3 regions of the Rossellomorea sp. YZS02 genome follow, and region 1 is predicted to be linked to each of the others. Evidence: riboswitches for the same ligand, from Rfam matches in the RefSeq annotation. Region 1 holds a riboswitch; each other region holds the start of a gene.
What was found. Region 1 has a riboswitch for S-adenosylmethionine ahead of SLH55_RS09240 (methionine biosynthesis PLP-dependent protein). Riboswitches for the same ligand answer to the same signal wherever they lie in the genome.

Region 1 (6,079 bases):
TTTACATTTAAAGCATCCTGACTCGTTTCGAGAAGTAGTACATCAACGCCTCCATCGAGAAGACCTTCTGCTTGAACACGATAGTTTTCTACTAACGCATCAAAGCTTATTCCTCCTGTTACGGATAAGGTTTTGGTAGTGGGACCTAGAGATCCTGCAACAAACCTGGGCCACTCGGAGGTTGAGACATCTTCTACAGCTCTTTTGGCGATTTCAGCTGCTTTTTTATTAATTTCATATGCTTTTGAGCCTATCTCATATTCGTCCAGTACAATGGGGGTAGCACCAAAGGTGTTTGTTTCAATCACATCAGCTCCGGCTTTCAAATATTCCAGATGAATCTGATAAATGACCTCCGGCGCTGTCAATACCAGATTTTCATTACAGCCCTCAAGCTCTTCTCCACCAAAATCCTCCGGGGATAAATTCGCTTGTTGAAGCATCGTTCCCATTGCTCCATCGAGTACAAGTATTTTTTTCCTAAGCTGTTCTTCAAACAAAGTGATGGCCATAGGGAACCTCTCTTTCTGTGTTGGTTTTCTCTTGTATATGATGAATCAGTTCAATGCTCATATCGTACCTGACAAAAGGCGTGATAAGATAAATCCCATTAAAAAGTTCTATTGCTGTATCAAGTAAGTCTTTTGCTATCTCCATTCCAACTGTTCTTGCAGCGACAGGATCACTTCCTGCTTCCTTCATTCTTTGTCTTGTTTCTTCTGGAACGTTTATCCCAGGTACTTCATGATGGAGAAACTCTGCATTTCTTGAGCTGATCAGCGGCATGATCCCTATAAAAATGGGAACATCTAAATGCTTTGTAGCCACATGTACTTGAAACAGCTGCTCTTTCCCAAAGATCGGTTGAGAAATAAAATAGTCAGCACCTGCTTTCTTTTTCTTTTCAAGTCTTTTTACAGAAGCGTCTAAATGACGGAAATTCGGATTAAAAGCTGCACCTACTGAAAATTGAGTTCGTTCCCGGAGTGATTTACCGGAAAAGGATATACCCTCATTGTTCTGTTTAATCAATTCAATGAGTTCGAGGGAAGATAAATCATAAACGGATGCTGCCCCTGGAAAATCTCCAATCTTGGCAGGGTCACCCGTTATCGCTAATATATTGTGTATCTCTAACGTGTGTAAGCCCATTAAATGGGACTGAAGTCCAATCAGGTTTCGATCCCGGCAAGTGATGTGGACCAAAGGTGTAAGGTCAAACTTGGATTTGACCAGGCTTCCAATGGCATCATTACTTATTCGAGGCGACGCTAACGGATTGTCAGCAAGCGTTAGTGCATCAATTCCAGCTTCCTTTAATGCCTCAGCACCTTGGAAGAATAGCTTCGTGTCAAGGTGTTTAGGTGGATCTAGTTCAACAATGATCGTTTTATTTTCTCTTACCTGCTCATGCAGCAAGTTTGCCTTGATAGAAGGTGACGATAACTGAACAACTTTTTTCTTTTTAACCTTTTTTTCTTTCACGGGCTCCCGGCTTTTTAACCTTGCAGCTACAGAACGAATGTGATCAGGTGTGGTTCCGCAGCAGCCACCAATGATTCTTGCACCTTGCAGTCTCAATTCGTTGCTTATATCACCAAAGTAATCAGGTTCAGCAGAGTAATAGAATCGACCTTCTTCATAGTTCGGCAGACTGGCATTCGGATAGACGGATAGAAACGCCCTTTTTGGTAGTGGTACCCCCTCCAGGGAATTCACCATATGAAATGGCCCCATGCGGCAATTGATGCCGACAACATCGGCTCCCAGTAATTCTAATTGTAGAAGGGCGTCTTTTATTTCCATTCCATTTTGAAGAACTCCGGTTTCATGAAGGGAAACTTGAGCAATAACAGGAATGTCTGCTTCACGTTTAGTAATGTTTAATACAGTGGTTAATTCTTCAAAATCATAAAAGGTTTCAAGCAGTATGCCATCTACACCCTCTAATAATAAACAGTATAGCTGTTCACGAAAGCTTCTTTTGATTTCTTCGAGGGACACATTTTGTTTAATGCCCCTGATTCCCCCGATCGTGCCCAGAATATAGGTGTTCTCTCCCGCAGCTTTTCTTGCCAGACGCACTGCAGCTGTATTAATTTCTTTAACCGATTCCTCCAATCCGTATCTGGAAAGCTTTTGATAATTGGCTCCATACGTATTGGTCTGTATGATATCTGCTCCTGCATCAATATACTCTTTATGGACTTTCAACACTTCATTTGGGTGAGAAAGATTCAGCTCTTCAAAGCATCTGTCCACTCCATATGAATACAACAACGTTCCAATCGCACCATCTGCAAGTAAGATTCTCTCTTTCAGTGCTTCCAGCAACGGCTTCATGACATCCCCTCCTTTTACTATAAATTTATTACGTTGTCTCGATTGATTTCTTGTATACTATCCAAACCCTTTTTAAGATCGGAAATTAATTCATCCACGTTTTCAAGTCCTACTGACAATCGTAATAAACCATCAGTAATCCCTCTCCGCTCTCGTTCCTCTTTGGGCATGGAAGCATGTGACATTCTTGATGGATAGGATAAAATGGACTCTACTGCTCCCAGACTGACGGCAAATACGGGAATATTTATATTTTGTATGAGTTGCTTTACTTCATCTTCCCCTTTTAATCGGAAGGAAAGAACCGCCCCAGGACCCTCAGCTTGTCGAACTTGTATTTCACGACCGGGATGATAGCTCAAGCCAGGGTAGTACACTTCTTCTACTTCCTTTCTGTTTTCCAGGAAGGTAGCAATCTTATATGCGGATTCTGAAGATTCCTTCAATCTTACATGCAGAGTTTTGAGTCCCCTCAAGAGAAGCCAGCAATCTTGTACCCCGAGTACCGCTCCGAACGAATTCTGAAGGAAAGCAAGCTTCGAGGCAATCTCTTCATCACCCGTTACCGCAAGCCCCGCTAAGACATCACTATGCCCGGCAAGAAACTTCGTGGCACTGTGGAGGACAACATCTACACCCAGACTGATCGGTCTTTGAAGCAGTGGAGTCATGAATGTATTATCAAGAAACGTTAAACATCCATTTGCCTTGGCAAGCTTCACGACTCCCTCAATATCCGTGATGTTCAGGAGTGGATTCGATGGTGTCTCCATATAGATCACTTTTGTATTGTGTTTTATTGAACAAGCCACTTCATGCAGGTCCTTCATGTTCACAAAGGAGTATTCAATATCAAACTTAGTGAGGACTTCCGTGATCATCCTGTAGGTCCCACCGTACACTTCTTCTGATACGAGAACATGATCCCCGCTCGACAATAATAAAAAGCTTGTGGAGATTGCCGCCATTCCCGATGAAAAGGCAAAGCCCCTTATCCCTCCTTCGAGCTCAGCTATCGTTTCCTCGACGGTTTCCCTCGTTGGATTTCCCGATCGGCTGTAGTCATAGGTTCCGTACTGATCGAAATCCTGTTGATGAAAAGTTGTTGCATGATGGATTGGCGTAGAGACCGCTCCTGTTTCTTTATCAAATCCGTGAGAATGAATGAGTGACGTCTGAAGTGAAAATGGTTTTTTACTCATACGTAAGCACCTCTTTTTCCAATTGTTGAAAAACATTCTCCAGATCTTCAATCAGGTCATCAATATATTCAATTCCTACAGAGAACCGTAGAAGTCTGTTGCAGATACCTAACCTGTTTCGCTCTTCTTCAGGAATGTCTGCATGTGTTTGAGTGGCGGGATAAGTGATAAAGCTTTCAACCCCCCCTAAACTTTCGGCAAACGTAATAATGTTTAGTTTTTGAAGAAAGGGAGCAACCCATTCTTCCTTTGCTATACGAAAGGAAAGCATGCCTCCTTTACCCGGATACAAAACGTCTGTTACATATTCATGCGAATCAAGAAACTGTGTGACTTCTTTAGCATTTTTTTCGTGTTGAGCCATTCTGAGACTAAGTGTTTTCATTCCTCTTAATAAGAGCCAACAATCGAATGGTGATAGAACTGCACCGATAGAATTTTGAACGGTGTAGATTTTTTCCCCCAGTTCCTCTGTCTTTACAATCACAACACCTGCCAAAACGTCATTATGCCCCCCTAAGTATTTTGTCGCACTGTGGATTACAATGTCTGCTCCTTCACTAAGTGGCTTCTGCAGGATCGGTGTATAGAAGGTATTATCAACAATTAATATCAAACCGTTACGTTTAGCAAGTCGGGAAACCTCAGAAATACTTGCTTCATTCATTAATGGATTGGTCGGTGTTTCGAGAAAAATGGCCTTGGTTCTGTTAGTGATTTGTTCTTCAATGGAGACAGGATCACTTGTATCGACGAAATGAAATTTGATACTGTATTGTCTTTCATACTGTATGAATAAACGATAGCTTCCGCCGTATAAGTCTTTTGAAACAATCAATTCATCCCCACTATTAAATAAGCTAAGAATGGCCTGAATCGCTGCCATACCCGAACTAAAGGCAAATGCCTTATGCCCCTCCTCCAAGCGCGCAAGGGTATCCTCTAAAGTAGCACGTGTTGGATTTCCAGTTCTTGTGTAATCATAACCTGTCGATTGTCCAATCCCTTTATGTTCATAGGCAGTCGACAAATGAATGGGCAGGCTCACAGCACCCGTTGCAGGATCTTTCCGATTTCCTGCCTGGACAAGCATTGTATCAATATGATTTTTCAACATTCTTCTCTCCTTTTCTATCTTGAATACGAAAAGGGAAAAAACAAAAAACCTTCTTACTGAAAATAAGAAGGTTTTGTACATTCGTTCTCCCTCTTATCGTCCAAGTTGACATCAACTTGCTGGAATTAGCACCATACCTAAACTCACGGCTGGTTGCTGAGGTGTCTTCGGGCCAGTCCCTCTACCTCTCTTGATAAGAAACTATATGATTTTGTGAAAAATAACTTTCCCATAACTTATAACAAAGAAGCACGAAAGTCAATGATAATTATGAATTATCCGAAAATAATACAAATGTACCTATTCATCCGAAGGCGTTTTCTTCAGACTGAATAACCAAACAACAAATGCGTTTAGGCGTGAATCTCAATGAAAGATCCCTATCTTTGTTTTTATCTCTGTCATAAAGGGAATCGCCTTTTTTCTTGCCTTGACAGCACCTTCTTGTAGAATGGCATCCAATTTTTCAGGGCTGGCCATTAGTGCCTCATACTGTGCTCGCGGTTCTTCAATAAATGAATTCATGACTTCAAAAAGTTCTTTCTTCGCTTGCCCCCAGCCTATTCCTCTTTGATACCTTTTTCTCATTTCTTCTACTTGTTCGGGTGTTGCAAATTCTCTGTATAAAGAAAATATGATGGACGATTCTGGATTTTTAGGTTCTTCAGGAGGAGAAGAATCTGTTTTAATTTTGTTGATTAATTTTTGAAGCTTTTTTGGCTCTTCGAATAAGGGAATCGTATTGTTATAACTTTTACTCATTTTTCTTCCATCCAGTCCTGGCAGTACAGCCGTTTCTTCCTCTATAATGTAATCGGGAAGTACAAAGGTTTCTCCATATTGCTTGTTAAAATTTTCTGCAAGGTCCCTTGCGATTTCAACATGCTGAATTTGATCCTTTCCTACAGGGACGATCTCCGTTTGGAATAACAGGATATCTGCCGCCATTAGTATGGGATAAGTGAATACACCCATATTGACCCCGGCATCCGCTTCCCTGCCCATCTTATGATTTTCTTCAGCAATTGATTTATATGCATGTGCTCGATTCAATAATCCTTTAGGTGCAAAGCATGCTAGAATCCAGCTTAATTCAAAAATCTCAGGTATATCAGACTGACGATAAAAGATTGCCCGGTCTGGATCGAGTCCTAATGCTAACCAAGCTGCCGCAACTCCATAAGTCAGTTCTTTCATTTCAGCCTGATTATGAATTTTCGTAAGACCATGGTAATCCGCTACAAAATAGGCTGTGTTGTAAAAATCATTTTCTGCTAATTTCAAAGCAGGTTTTATTGCACCGATATAATTACCTAAATGAATCCTTCCTGTAGGTTTAATTCCGGTCAGAACTTGTCTTTTCAACCCTATTCCCCTCACTTTTCATTCTAAAATAACACAAAAAGGGCTTCCCATC
Region 2 (6,079 bases), on a different contig from region 1:
TCTTCGTTATGCTGAAAGAAATCGTAGACTTCCTTCACGACGCTGCGTGTATCGAATAATTCATCAGGATCGATGCCAGCCAGAGGGTTTCCGACGATGTTACGAGTAATATCCCCGCATGCCCCGGCAGAAGACAATCCGACTTCCTCCAATCGTTTAAATATGTCCGGAATCTGCTCGATCTTCAACCAGTGAAACTGGATTGCCTGACGGGTGGTGATATCATAGACATCCCTGCCATATTCTTTACAAATGGAAGCAAGTGCCCTTGCCTGATCATAATTCAGGATACCTGATGGAACGTTCACCCTCATCATGAAGTAGCCGTCCTCCTTGGGTCTTTGCAGGTAAAGGCCAGCCCATTTGAATTTATCCCATTCTTCTTTCGGGATGGAAGAAAATCCGTTTTCGGCATAATACGGAATATCCCCGAATATCTTCAATCCGTCTTTTTCGAGCTTCCATTGTTCTGTTTTGTTCAGCTTTTCATTAGACTCCCACGATTTCTTATATGCCATGATTTCCTCTCCTTATATCAATTGTTTTTCCTTTAATTCGGCCAACAGACTTTCTACACAATGTTCAATTGAGTTTTTTTCTGTATCCAGGACGATTTCGGGATGTTCCGGTTCTTCATAGGGAGCACTGATTCCCGTGAAATGAGTGATTTCTTGTTTACGGGCTTTTTTGTACAATCCTTTTGGATCACGCTTTTCACATTCCTCCAGGGAACAATGTACATATACTTCCAGAAACTCTTGGGGTCCTACCAGGCTTCTTACAAGATCCCGATCTTTTCTGTAAGGTGAAATAAACGCGGTGAGTACAATTTGACCACTATCTATAAAGAGTTTCGACACTTCCCCTATCCGTCTGATGTTTTCTTTACGGTCGTCCTCGTCAAATCCTAAATCATGATTCAATCCGTGGCGGACGTTATCCCCATCCAGAACATACACCTGCTTTCCCTGTTTAAAAAGGGAGGCAGCCAGTGCATTCGCCACTGTCGATTTACCTGAAGCAGATAATCCTGTGAACCAGAGAATGAAACTTTGATGACCATTCTTTTTCCTTCTTTGCTGTTTGGTGATCGTAGATTCATGCCATACAATGTTTTCTTGTTTTTCACTCAAGCTATCTTCCTCCCCGGCCGATTAATTGGATTCTTGTTTGAGACCCTTGATCAATACATCAATGACCTCTGGACGACTGAATGTTGAAGGGGGGACTTCGCCGTTCCTCAGCATTCCCCTTACCTTTGTTCCGGATAGGATGACATGATACTCTTTTCCATGTGGACAGGTTTTCGTCGTCGCCATCCCTTCACATTTCTTACAATAGAAGCTATGTTCGAAGCGAAGGGGTGTAATCCCGATCTCTTCTTCCGTAAACTGATCGAAAATCTTTTGAGCATCATAGGTTCCATAATAATCACCAACCCCTGCATGATCCCTCCCGACAATGAAGTGAGTACATCCATAATTTTTTCGCACTAATGCATGAAAAATGGCTTCCCTTGGCCCTGCATATCTCATAGCAGCAGGAAATACTCCGAGAAATACGCGGTCTTTCGGGTAATAGTTCCTTAATAGTACGTCATAGCTCTCCATCCGGATTTCTGCTGAAATATCATCTGCTTTCGTTTCACCGACCAGCGGATTCAAAAATAGGGCATCCACGGTTTCAAGCGCCGTTTTCTGAATGTATTCATGTGCCCTGTGCACAGGGTTTCTGGTCTGGAAACCGACAATCGTTTTCCATCCCTTATCTTTAAACCTTTTCCGTGTTTCAACTGGATCGAATGCATACTCCTTGAAAGGCTTCGATAGTCTTTTCACTAATGTAATTTTGCCTCCGACATACACATCACCCCGCTGGAATAGTTTCTTTACTCCGGGATGATTTCCATCGGTCGTTCCATAGACAAGGAGGGCTTCTTTATATTTGTCAGGTTCGAAGATATCCTCTACGTCGATAATCCCGTATGTTTCTCCTTTATATACAAGCCTGCTCCTTTTCCCAATCTGTACAAGATCAGCCTGCTCCTTATCGATGGGCAAAGTGATGGGAATGCTCCATACACATCCGCTTTCTAGCCTCGATGATTCCACCACGGGCTGATAATCCTTTTTGGTCAAGAATCCTTCAATGGGACTGTAAGCACCGATTGCAATCAGTTCCAGATCACTCAATGCGATTTCGTCCAGTGATAATTCTTGTTGAATGTCCTTGTAGGATTCTTCAGGTAAATAAGATTGGACCAGTACTCCTCCGTGCGCCTGTAAACTCATGCAAAATATCCTCCTTAACATATTTGTATAATCGGAATTAAGATCAAATTCCCCCTCCATCTTCGTGGACAGACCGTCTTTCCTCGTTAATGACCCTCATTAGGGACAACGCACCTATCGTGGCAATAATGACGCTTATCGGTACGACAATTGAGTACAGATCACTATCGATTAACAGTTTGACCAAAAAGTATGAAATACTGAGTGAGATTAAGGGAGAGACTACCCAGATTTTGACGATTTTTTTGACGATTTTCTTTTGCAACATGTGCTTGCCGTTTTTTGCTACTCCTAAGCCTATGATGGAAGAGGACGTAACTTGTGTCAGAGGGATCGGCAACCCATACAGAGAACTCAAGATGACGAGGAAGGCTCCTGTTGAAGAAATGAGAATTCCTTCTGCTTTAGAGTATTGCGTAATTTTCTTGCCGTTTGTTTCGACTACTTTCTTTCCCAACAAAACAGCCCCTAGACCAACAAATGCACCACCAATCAAGATTCCACGTGAAGGTGTTATCAACCCGGCACCGACCAATGGACCAACGGCATTGGCAACATTGTTCATCCCTGCTGAGAAAGCTTCAAAGAATCCGGCGATGATCAACAGATAAGCAAGCCACTGTTTATCAAAATGATACCCCCGCTTTTCAAGCTGGACTAAACCCCATCCTGCAAGCCAGGTCACTAAGAAGGCGATAACAGGAACGATAACCCAGAAAGACATAATCGTAATAAGTGATTTTACATACAGAACCTGATAGGCTACCCCGACTCCTACAACTGCTCCCACCGTTACTTCACTTGTAGACAGAGGAATGCCGATCACATTCGCCAGAAACAATGAAATCGTTGCAGATAATAAAATAATGAGAACGATCTTGATCGACAATAAATTCTGCGGGATGATTCCTGAACTAATCGTCTTTACAACCTCTCCACCACCCAGAACTGCTCCGCTTAGGACACCTGCTGCACAAATCCATAATGCTGTCCTGATGTTCTTTACCGCTCCTGCACCGTATGCGACTCCCATTGATGCAGCCGCTCCACTGGCACCAATGTTCATAGCAAAGAACAAACTAATGATAAGGGCTGTGATTTCAAGCAAAGATTTTCACCCATTTCAATGAAGGCCGCATTCTGTCTTTCCTTTTCCTTTCCATCTTCCGGAGCGGAGATCATTGATATCATAGGCCGGTGTTGTGCAATGAGTGCACCCGATACTCGGATACCCTTGATCGTGAAGGGAGTTATAAGTCAGATTATGTTTATGGACGTATCGCCAAATCTCCTTCCAGGTCCAATGAATTAAAGGGCAAATTTTAACCGATTGGAATTTTTCATCCTTATTGATGAATTCAACGTGTCGTCTTGTGGGAGATTGTTCCCTTCTCAACCCCGATATCCAGGCATTGCCTTTGGACAGAGCATCCTTTAACGGATCAAGCTTTCGAATTTGACAACATTTATTCGGATTTTTCTCCCATAATTTATCCCCATATACTTTTGCCTGTTCTTCCATTGTCAACTCAGGTTTTTGCATTTTAATGAGTAGTTCCGGATATGCCTCTTTCACTTTTTCTATCGTTTCATACGTTTCCTTAAAATGTACGCCCGTATCGAGGAATACAATGGTTGCCTTCGGCTGTACCTTGGAGATAAGATCAATGAGCACAATGCCTTCAATTCCGAAACTACATGCATACACCACTTTTTCACCATAGTGGCTGAACGTCCATTCCAGGACATTTAACGCTCCTTTGTAGACCGGATCCACTTCGAAATCCAAGGTTGGCTGTTTCCAAGTCTGATAGGTTAACATGATACACCCCTTTTCCTGATGCTTATCCAAATAAAAAGAGGCGATAACAAGATAAAAGGGTATCCCTTATCTTTGTTATGCGCCTCTAGTTTGTCTAGTCAGCTTATTTAATTCGAACTTTTTCATTTCTCTCTAATTGAATGACTTTTCCGTCTTGAACAACAATGGTGATCGACCCATAATTCATGGTCGCAAGCATGGATTGGATCTTCTCTGCTACTTCTTCAAAATTTGCTTGTTGACTTTTTTCTTTCGCCACATGATTCCCCCAATTTTCATCTTATCCAGTTCACTCACAAATAAAAAAACAACCTTCCATTTTGGAAAGTTGTTCAGGTAAGGATACCTTATCTTCCAAAATGGATAAACATTTTGCTGGAATTAGCACCTTACAATACGTAGGTTGCTGGGCTTCACAGGGCCAGATCCCTCCACCACTCTGGATAAGAGTTATTAATTTTAATATTCTAAATAATATCACATTCCACAAAGAAGTCAACCCGAGTTTTTTGATCGGATTTATATCTTTTGGCTCATTTTATGGAAACGCTCATTCTCTTTATGTCTATTCGATCTGTTTGGGATTTAAAACACTATTTTTAGATAGTGCTGTTTTCATTATTCTGTGACTTTCTTTCTCTCAAACTAAGAAATCAACTCAAAGACAACTTTACCTTCAATCACTGTTTTTTCTGCTTGATTGGTTGCAGTGACATTAAAATGGAGAAGGTTATCCTGTCTATCCAGCATTTCTGCCCGCAATGTAATCACATCATCCAACATGACCATCCCTTTAAAGCGTACCGAGTAATCCTTGATAAATCCTTCTTCATGAAAAGGACTGAAGAGTTTTGACACATTCCCCATCGTCCACATGCCATGAGCGATGATTCCTGGCAGGCCAAGCTTCAAGGCTTCGTCATCGATCGTATGAATGGGATTATAGTCCCCGGAAGCCCCTGCATATTTAATTAAATCGATTCTCGATACTGGATCCAATTCAACCGGAGGAAGTTTAGCTCCTACATGGAGTGATAGTGGTGTTGTCATTTACTCAACCTCTTTCTGACTGTTTCTGTAATAATGACAATCGCTTGAGAGGTGAAAATCCTTTCCCCGTGCATATCTTCACCCACGTCTTCCATGACAAGAAAGCCCAATTTCCCACCTGTCCCATTTCGTTCATAATAGTCTTTAATTTCAGTATGACACCGTATGCCTTCTCCTACCCTCAATGGCCTTTCATATCGAAAGGATTGTTCGCCATGTATCAATCCCACATTGGGTAAATGAAAACCTTCAACGGAGCCATATTCCAATACTCTCGGAAAAGTTGGGGGAGCGATGTTCCCTTTATATCTCGACCGTTTCCCGGCATGCTCATCAACATAAATGGGATGGGGATCTCCTATCGCTTCCGCAAACTTCTTCACCGCACCTTTTTCCACAATATTTAGGACTGGAGCCGAACGTTTCCCAATATATGCTTGAAACATAATTTCCACCTCTTTCTCCCTTTTTAATTTTTTGGTCCACCTGCTACATAAAGGATCTGACCATTGACAAAAGATGACTTTTCGTCTGCAAAAAAGGCCACTGCGTTGGCAATATCTTCAGGAATCCCGCTTCTTCCAACGGGGATTCCTTGCAGGCTCGCTTCTACCAATTGCTCAAATGTAATCCCTATTCGTTTCGCCGTCTCTTTCGTCATCTCGGTTTCGATGAAACCGGGTGCTACCGCATTGGTCGTAATTCCAAACGGTCCGAGCTCAATGGCGAGGGTTTTCGTAAGCCCTTGAAGACCCGCTTTTGCTGTGGCATAGTTTGCCTGTCCCCTGTTCCCGAGAGCAGAGGTCGAAGAGATATTGATGATGCGCCCATACCTTTGCTTCACCATGTATGTCTGCGCTGCCTTCGCTACATTAAATGACCCCTTCAAATGCACATCCATGACGGTTTGCCAATC
Region 3 (6,079 bases), on a different contig from region 1:
ACTTCAGTGACAATTCGTTTCAAACCTGAAACGATGCTGTAGTCTTCCGTCCCGTTGATAATAGCGGCGAACCCTTCCGCATCGAATTCCCCCATGGAAAACGGAATGAAGTTTTCCCGGTACTTAAGGAGGATCCCCCTTAAGTTTCCTTCATCATCGAAATCGCCCCAGATTCTCTGGAAATCCTGCTCATATCCGAAGGCTTCAATGTCCCCGATGATGAATAAATTCTCAGCAGGTTGTTGTTGAATAAGCTGCTGGCAACTATCGTGATCTTTTTCTGTAAGCTGTCTGATCATCTTGATTCCCCCTGTAAAATTTAATCATAATCATACCAAAATTAGTAATATTTAGTAAAGTTTTATTTTTAGGTGAAATCAGAAAAAGAATGGGGAATTGGTAATGGTTTTAAAATCCGAGTATTAGGGAAACTTATGAGCAAGAACAGTTTTAAGGAGGAGCACAAATGCTTTGGACCATCATCGGAATTTTATTAGTTCTTTGGTTACTAGGATTGATCTTTAAAATCGGTGGAGCCGTCATCCATGTTCTACTGATCATCGCCGTTGTTGTATTCTTATTCAACAGAATCACCGGCCGGAAAAAAGGGCTATAACGATAACAAAGGTCCGTCCCTCAAATGTGAGGGACGGACCTTTGTATGTCAGGATGATTTATTTAACGGACGGGCCGCCTTTTTGTTCGATGTCAGAAGGGACGTTTGAGAATTTCTTGAAGTTCTCGTTGAACTTGTGAGCAAGTTCTTTTGCCTTCGCTTCATAAGCGGATTCATTGGACCAGGTCTTCTTAGGCTGAAGGACTTCGTCTGGAACACCAGGAACGTGGACCGGGATGTTCAGACCGAAGATTTCATCTGTCGCCGTTTCAACATTCGTCAGTTCGCCTTCAAGAGCGGCTTGAATCATGGCACGGGTGTAAGAAAGCTTCATGCGGTTTCCGACACCGTATTCTCCACCGGTCCAACCAGTGTTCACTAAGAATACCTGTGCATTGTGCTCATCGATCTTCTTACCAAGCATTTCTGCATAACGAGTGGCAGGAAGCGGAAGGAATGGAGATCCAAAGCAAGTTGAGAATGTAGCTTGCGGTGACGTGATTCCGCGCTCAGTACCTGCAAGCTTTGATGTATATCCGCTTAAGAAATGGTACATTGCCTGTTCTTTTGTCAGCTTGCTGATCGGAGGTAATACGCCGAATGCATCAGCTGTCAGGAATACAATCGTATTTGGGTGTCCTGCTATACTTGGCTCCACGATGTTTTCCATCGCTTGAAGGGGGTAGGCAGCACGCGTGTTTTCTGTTAAAGTGTTATCATCATAATCCGGGAGGCGGGACATGTCATCAAGAACGACATTTTCAAGTACTGAACCGAAACGGATTGCATCAAAAATCTGTGGCTCCTTCTCACGCGTTAACCCGATACATTTCGCATAGCAGCCGCCTTCGATATTGAATACACCGTTCGGGGACCATCCGTGCTCATCATCACCGATCAAACGGCGGTTAGGATCTGCGGATAAAGTCGTTTTACCAGTACCGGATAATCCGAAGAACAATGCGACATCGCCTTCGCGTCCAACGTTTGAAGAACAGTGCATGGACAGGATATCGGATTCAGGAAGTACATAGTTCATCACGGAGAAGATCGACTTCTTCATTTCACCGGCATATTCCGTTCCGCCGATCAATACGATTCTTTTTTCAAATGAAACGATGATAAACGTTTCAGAGTGAGTGCCATCCACTTCCGGATCAGCTTTGAAGTTCGGCGCTGAAATGACGGTGAACTCTGATTGATGATCTTTTAACTCATCTGTTTCCGGGCGGATGAATAATTGGTGGGCAAAAAGATTATGCCACGCAAATTCATTGATTACCTGGATCGGCAGTCTATGTTTCGGGTCGGCGCCTGCGAACCCTTTAAATGAAAATACTTCTTCTTTTTCTTTTAAGTATTCGATGACTTTCGTATATAATTTATCGAATGATTCCGAAGAGATCGGCTGATTGACAGAACCCCATTCGATTTTATCTTTCGTCGTTGGTTCTTCTACAATAAATTTATCCTTAGGAGAGCGTCCTGTGTATTTACCAGTTTCTGCTCTGATTGCACCTGATGAAGTTAAAACTCCTTCATTTCGTTGAAGGACCTTTTCGACTAGTTGAGAAACAGATAATTGTTCCTGGATGTTTTGACCGTTAAGTAATTCCGTTAATTCATTAGACATGCTCACTGAATTCATTAGAACCCTTCCTTTATATAAATTTATTTAAATGGAATCGTTTACTTTACAAAAATAGTATAACACAATCAAGCTATTAGTCTATACTATTTATTTAATTTTATAATGTGTCTTCATTTTGTCACATTTTTCTCCCTGATATAGCTTGTTTCTTCTTATATATATGAAAATGTGAAAAGAATGTTTAGCCTCATGGATGAATTAGGCTATTTTAGACAGACTGTGACTTCCAGTGGCATGCTCTAAAGCTGGTTAAACCTGTCATTCGAAAAAAAGTTGACACCCTTTGTCCTAAACGTTATCATTGTTCCTTGAACGGATACTCTTATCCTGAGCTGGTGGAGGGAGCAGACCCTATGAAACCCAGCAACCTGCTAAATAGTGTAAGGATCTTCTTCTTTATGAATCGATCCGATTAAGCGAAGGTGCTAAACTGAGGCAAGGTCTCTAAAACCTTGAACGATAAGAGAGAAAAGGCGCGGCTATGATCTGAAACCTTTCCTCTGAAGCTTTTCCCCGAGGAAGGGTTTTTTCTGTTTATAGTGGACCACATGCACATAAATCATGATTGTTTGATAAAAGAATCATGTTTACTTCATACTACTTAGGGAAATGAGTACCGTATCTGTTTACTTTTTGTCGGAACTGTTTCTGACAAATATGCTTAAGGAGGAACCTTGATGTCAACTAAACGTCGTCTGTTTACATCTGAGTCCGTAACCGAAGGACATCCAGATAAAATTTGTGACCAAATCTCTGATTCAATTCTTGATGCAATTCTTACCAATGATCCGAATGCACGTGTAGCGTGTGAAACATCTGTTACAACGGGTCTTGTGCTGGTTGCAGGTGAAATCACTACAAATACGTATGTCGATATTCCGAAAATCGTTCGTGAAACGATCCGTGAAATCGGTTATACTCGCGCGAAATACGGCTTTGATGCTGAAACATGTGCTGTTCTGACTTCCATCGATGAGCAGTCTGCCGATATCGCTCAAGGTGTGGACCAGGCACTTGAAGCTCGCGAAGGTCAAATGTCCGATGAAGAAATCGATGCCATCGGTGCCGGGGACCAGGGGTTAATGTTCGGATTTGCTTGTAATGAAACGAAAGAGCTTATGCCTCTTCCGATTTCTCTTGCACACAAAATCTCTCGTCGTCTGACAGAGGTTCGTAAAGAAGAAATTCTTCCTTACCTTCGTCCGGATGGAAAAACGCAAGTAACCGTTGAATACGATGAAAACGACAAGCCGGTTCGCATCGACACAATCGTTATCTCTACTCAGCATCATCCTGAAGTGACGCTTGAGCAAATTCAGCGCAACCTGAAAGAATATGTCATTGACCCAGTTGTACCGAAAGAACTGATCGATGAAGAAACGAAATACTTCATCAACCCGACTGGCCGCTTCGTAATCGGTGGACCACAAGGTGATGCAGGATTAACAGGACGTAAAATCATCGTTGACACATATGGCGGATACGCGCGTCACGGTGGAGGTGCATTCTCTGGTAAGGATGCAACGAAAGTGGACCGTTCAGCGGCTTACGCAGCGCGTTATGTAGCGAAAAACATAGTAGCAGCAGGACTTGCTGAAAAATGTGAAGTTCAATTGGCGTATGCAATCGGGGTTGCACAACCGGTGTCCATCTCCGTTGATACATTCGGAACAGGTAAAGTATCAGAAGACGTTCTAATTGACGTGGTTCGTAATAACTTTGATCTGCGCCCGGCTGGAATCATCAAAATGTTAGACCTTCGTCGTCCGATCTACAAGCAGACAGCTGCTTACGGACACTTCGGCCGTAACGATCTTGATCTTCCTTGGGAACGCACGAACAAAGCAGAAGCTTTGAAAGCAGAAGCTTTAGGCGAATAAGGAAAGATAAAAAAGACCAACACTCAAGAGGTGTTGGTCTTTTTTTGGTGATGAAAAGGCTTGTATTGTCGGTTTACTCCTATAGCAGGTATATCGTCATTTTGACAGATGAAAATTTATATATGGCAGATAACTTCGTGAAATGGAAGGGAACTTCATGCCCGTTCCTCTTTACAAGAAAATATTCCATGAGTAATCTAAGGATGGATGGGGTATCCCAAGTATAGGTAGTTAAAACGGTTTGATATTTTTATAATACTGACCTTTTTCTGCGTATTCCCTTGAAATGCGCTTCATTTCACTAATATCATGTTCGTTCAGTTCCCTCACGACTTTTGCCGGCCGTCCGAAAGCAAGGGTATTAGGCGGTATGACCTTTCCCTGGGGTACGAGGCTCCCTGCGCCGATAAAAGCCCCTTCGCCAATTTCAGCATTATCGAGGATGATTGATCCCATTCCGATCAATGCCTTTTTTCTGATCTTGCAGCTATGTAAAATCACCCCATGACCGACAGTGACTTCATCTTCAAGGATAAGAGGGTTATTTGGACTCTGATGAAGGATGGAGTTATCCTGTATATTTACTTTATCACCGATCTTAGTGGGCGCAACATCCCCCCTGATGACGGTATTGAACCAAATACTTGATTCTTCACCAATCTCCACGTCTCCGGAGATGGTTACATAATCGGCAATGAAAGCCGACTGTGCGATGACAGGTTTTTTATCGTAATATGGATAGAGCATTTTTTACTACCCCTTTCAATAATATTTATTATAATAATGGTAGCAGAATTCATTCATGGAGAGAACTACAAAGGAGGATTTGCCATGTGGAAATGGGAATCAGATCAAGAGGCAAAGGCAGTCATCGTCATCATACATGGTGCGATGGAGCATCACGGCAGGTACGGTTGGCTCATTGAAATGTGGCGTGCATCGGGATTCCACGTCGTCATGGGTGACCTGCCAGGTCAGGGTATGACGTCCCGAAGCCAGAGGGGACATATCGATTCCTTTGATGAGTATATTGTAGAAGTGAAGGATTGGATCCAGGCGGCCTATCAGTTCGAATTGCCTGTCTTTGTAATCGGTCATAGTATGGGCGGTCTCATTGCTGTTCGTTTGCTGCAGGAATCCCATGTGAACCTAGCCGGTGTCATATTATCCTCACCATGTTTGGGATTGGTGACAACGCCTGCTAAACCTGTTGAATTATTGTCACACGCTTTAAACAAAATCGCTCCAATGGTGAAGTTCCCTTCTGGACTCACCGTCGATATGGCGACCAGGAATGCGGATGTCCGTGAAATCGACAGCAACGATACTCTTTATATTACAAAAGTGTCAGTCCGCTGGTACAGAGAACTTTCCCAGGCGATTAAAGCGGCTTTTACAAACCTGGAGAAAATGCCTGACGTCCCATTATTGACGCTGCAGGCAGGTGACGATCAAATCGTTGATAAAAGGGCGGTGAAAAAGTGGTTCAATGAACTATCTCTATCCGAAATGCATTACAAAGAATGGCCAAAGTGCTATCATGAAATTTATAACGAACCTGAGAGAGAAGAAATCTTTGAATACTCAAAGAACTTCATAGAAAGTCGCTTGAAAGCGCTGGGCTACATTTTGTAAATGAGGTGATGAAATTGTCGATACCGAGTGATCCCTTTTCATTGATGACAAGAGTATACCGCAATGTTTTTCCAATCGTGCACCAGGAATTGAACGGCTGGAAGAAGCGGGCCGAAGAAATACCCAATCAGGAGCTGAGAAACCAGGCCCTTGCCAGCATCGAGCATAAAACGTTCCACTGCGAGGGAGGGGCAATCCTGTCCCTTTTGGCACTGGATAAGAAGCCTGAGACGATCCGCTTCATCGTTGCCTATCAGACAATCAGCGATTATTTGGATAATTTATGCGACCGGAGTG

Region 2: it holds a riboswitch for S-adenosylmethionine, as region 1 does, so the genes downstream of both, SLH55_RS12920 (YezD family protein) here and SLH55_RS09240 (methionine biosynthesis PLP-dependent protein) in region 1, are expected to answer to the same signal.
Region 3: it holds a riboswitch for S-adenosylmethionine, as region 1 does, so the genes downstream of both, metK (methionine adenosyltransferase) here and SLH55_RS09240 (methionine biosynthesis PLP-dependent protein) in region 1, are expected to answer to the same signal.

The regions. Positions count from the first base shown of each region.
Region 1 is NZ_JAXBLY010000007.1:157,343-163,421, forward strand. It holds gene metH (methionine synthase) at 1-512, opposite strand, end outside; gene SLH55_RS09230 (bifunctional homocysteine S-methyltransferase/methylenetetrahydrofolate reductase) at 493-2,343, opposite strand; gene metC (cystathionine beta-lyase) at 2,361-3,545, opposite strand; gene SLH55_RS09240 (methionine biosynthesis PLP-dependent protein) at 3,538-4,662, opposite strand; SAM riboswitch class I at 4,753-4,862, opposite strand; gene SLH55_RS09245 (tryptophan--tRNA ligase) at 5,029-6,027, opposite strand.
Region 2 is NZ_JAXBLY010000012.1:47,140-53,218, forward strand. It holds gene SLH55_RS12895 (nitrite/sulfite reductase) at 1-518, opposite strand, end outside; gene cysC (adenylyl-sulfate kinase) at 531-1,133, opposite strand; gene sat (sulfate adenylyltransferase) at 1,155-2,291, opposite strand; gene SLH55_RS12910 (anion permease) at 2,335-3,357, opposite strand; gene SLH55_RS12915 (phosphoadenylyl-sulfate reductase) at 3,415-4,113, opposite strand; gene SLH55_RS12920 (YezD family protein) at 4,217-4,372, opposite strand; SAM riboswitch class I at 4,458-4,563, opposite strand; gene SLH55_RS12925 (MaoC/PaaZ C-terminal domain-containing protein) at 4,759-5,163, opposite strand; gene SLH55_RS12930 (MaoC family dehydratase N-terminal domain-containing protein) at 5,160-5,609, opposite strand; gene fabG (3-oxoacyl-ACP reductase FabG) at 5,633-6,079, opposite strand, start outside.
Region 3 is NZ_JAXBLY010000019.1:65,290-71,368, reverse strand. It holds gene SLH55_RS17680 (GNAT family N-acetyltransferase) at 1-299, opposite strand, end outside; gene SLH55_RS17675 (lmo0937 family membrane protein) at 467-616, shown strand; gene pckA (phosphoenolpyruvate carboxykinase (ATP)) at 675-2,264, opposite strand; SAM riboswitch class I at 2,587-2,733, shown strand; gene metK (methionine adenosyltransferase) at 2,945-4,147, shown strand; gene SLH55_RS17660 (gamma carbonic anhydrase family protein) at 4,379-4,894, opposite strand; gene SLH55_RS17655 (alpha/beta hydrolase) at 4,979-5,782, shown strand; gene SLH55_RS17650 (tetraprenyl-beta-curcumene synthase family protein) at 5,797-6,079, shown strand, end outside.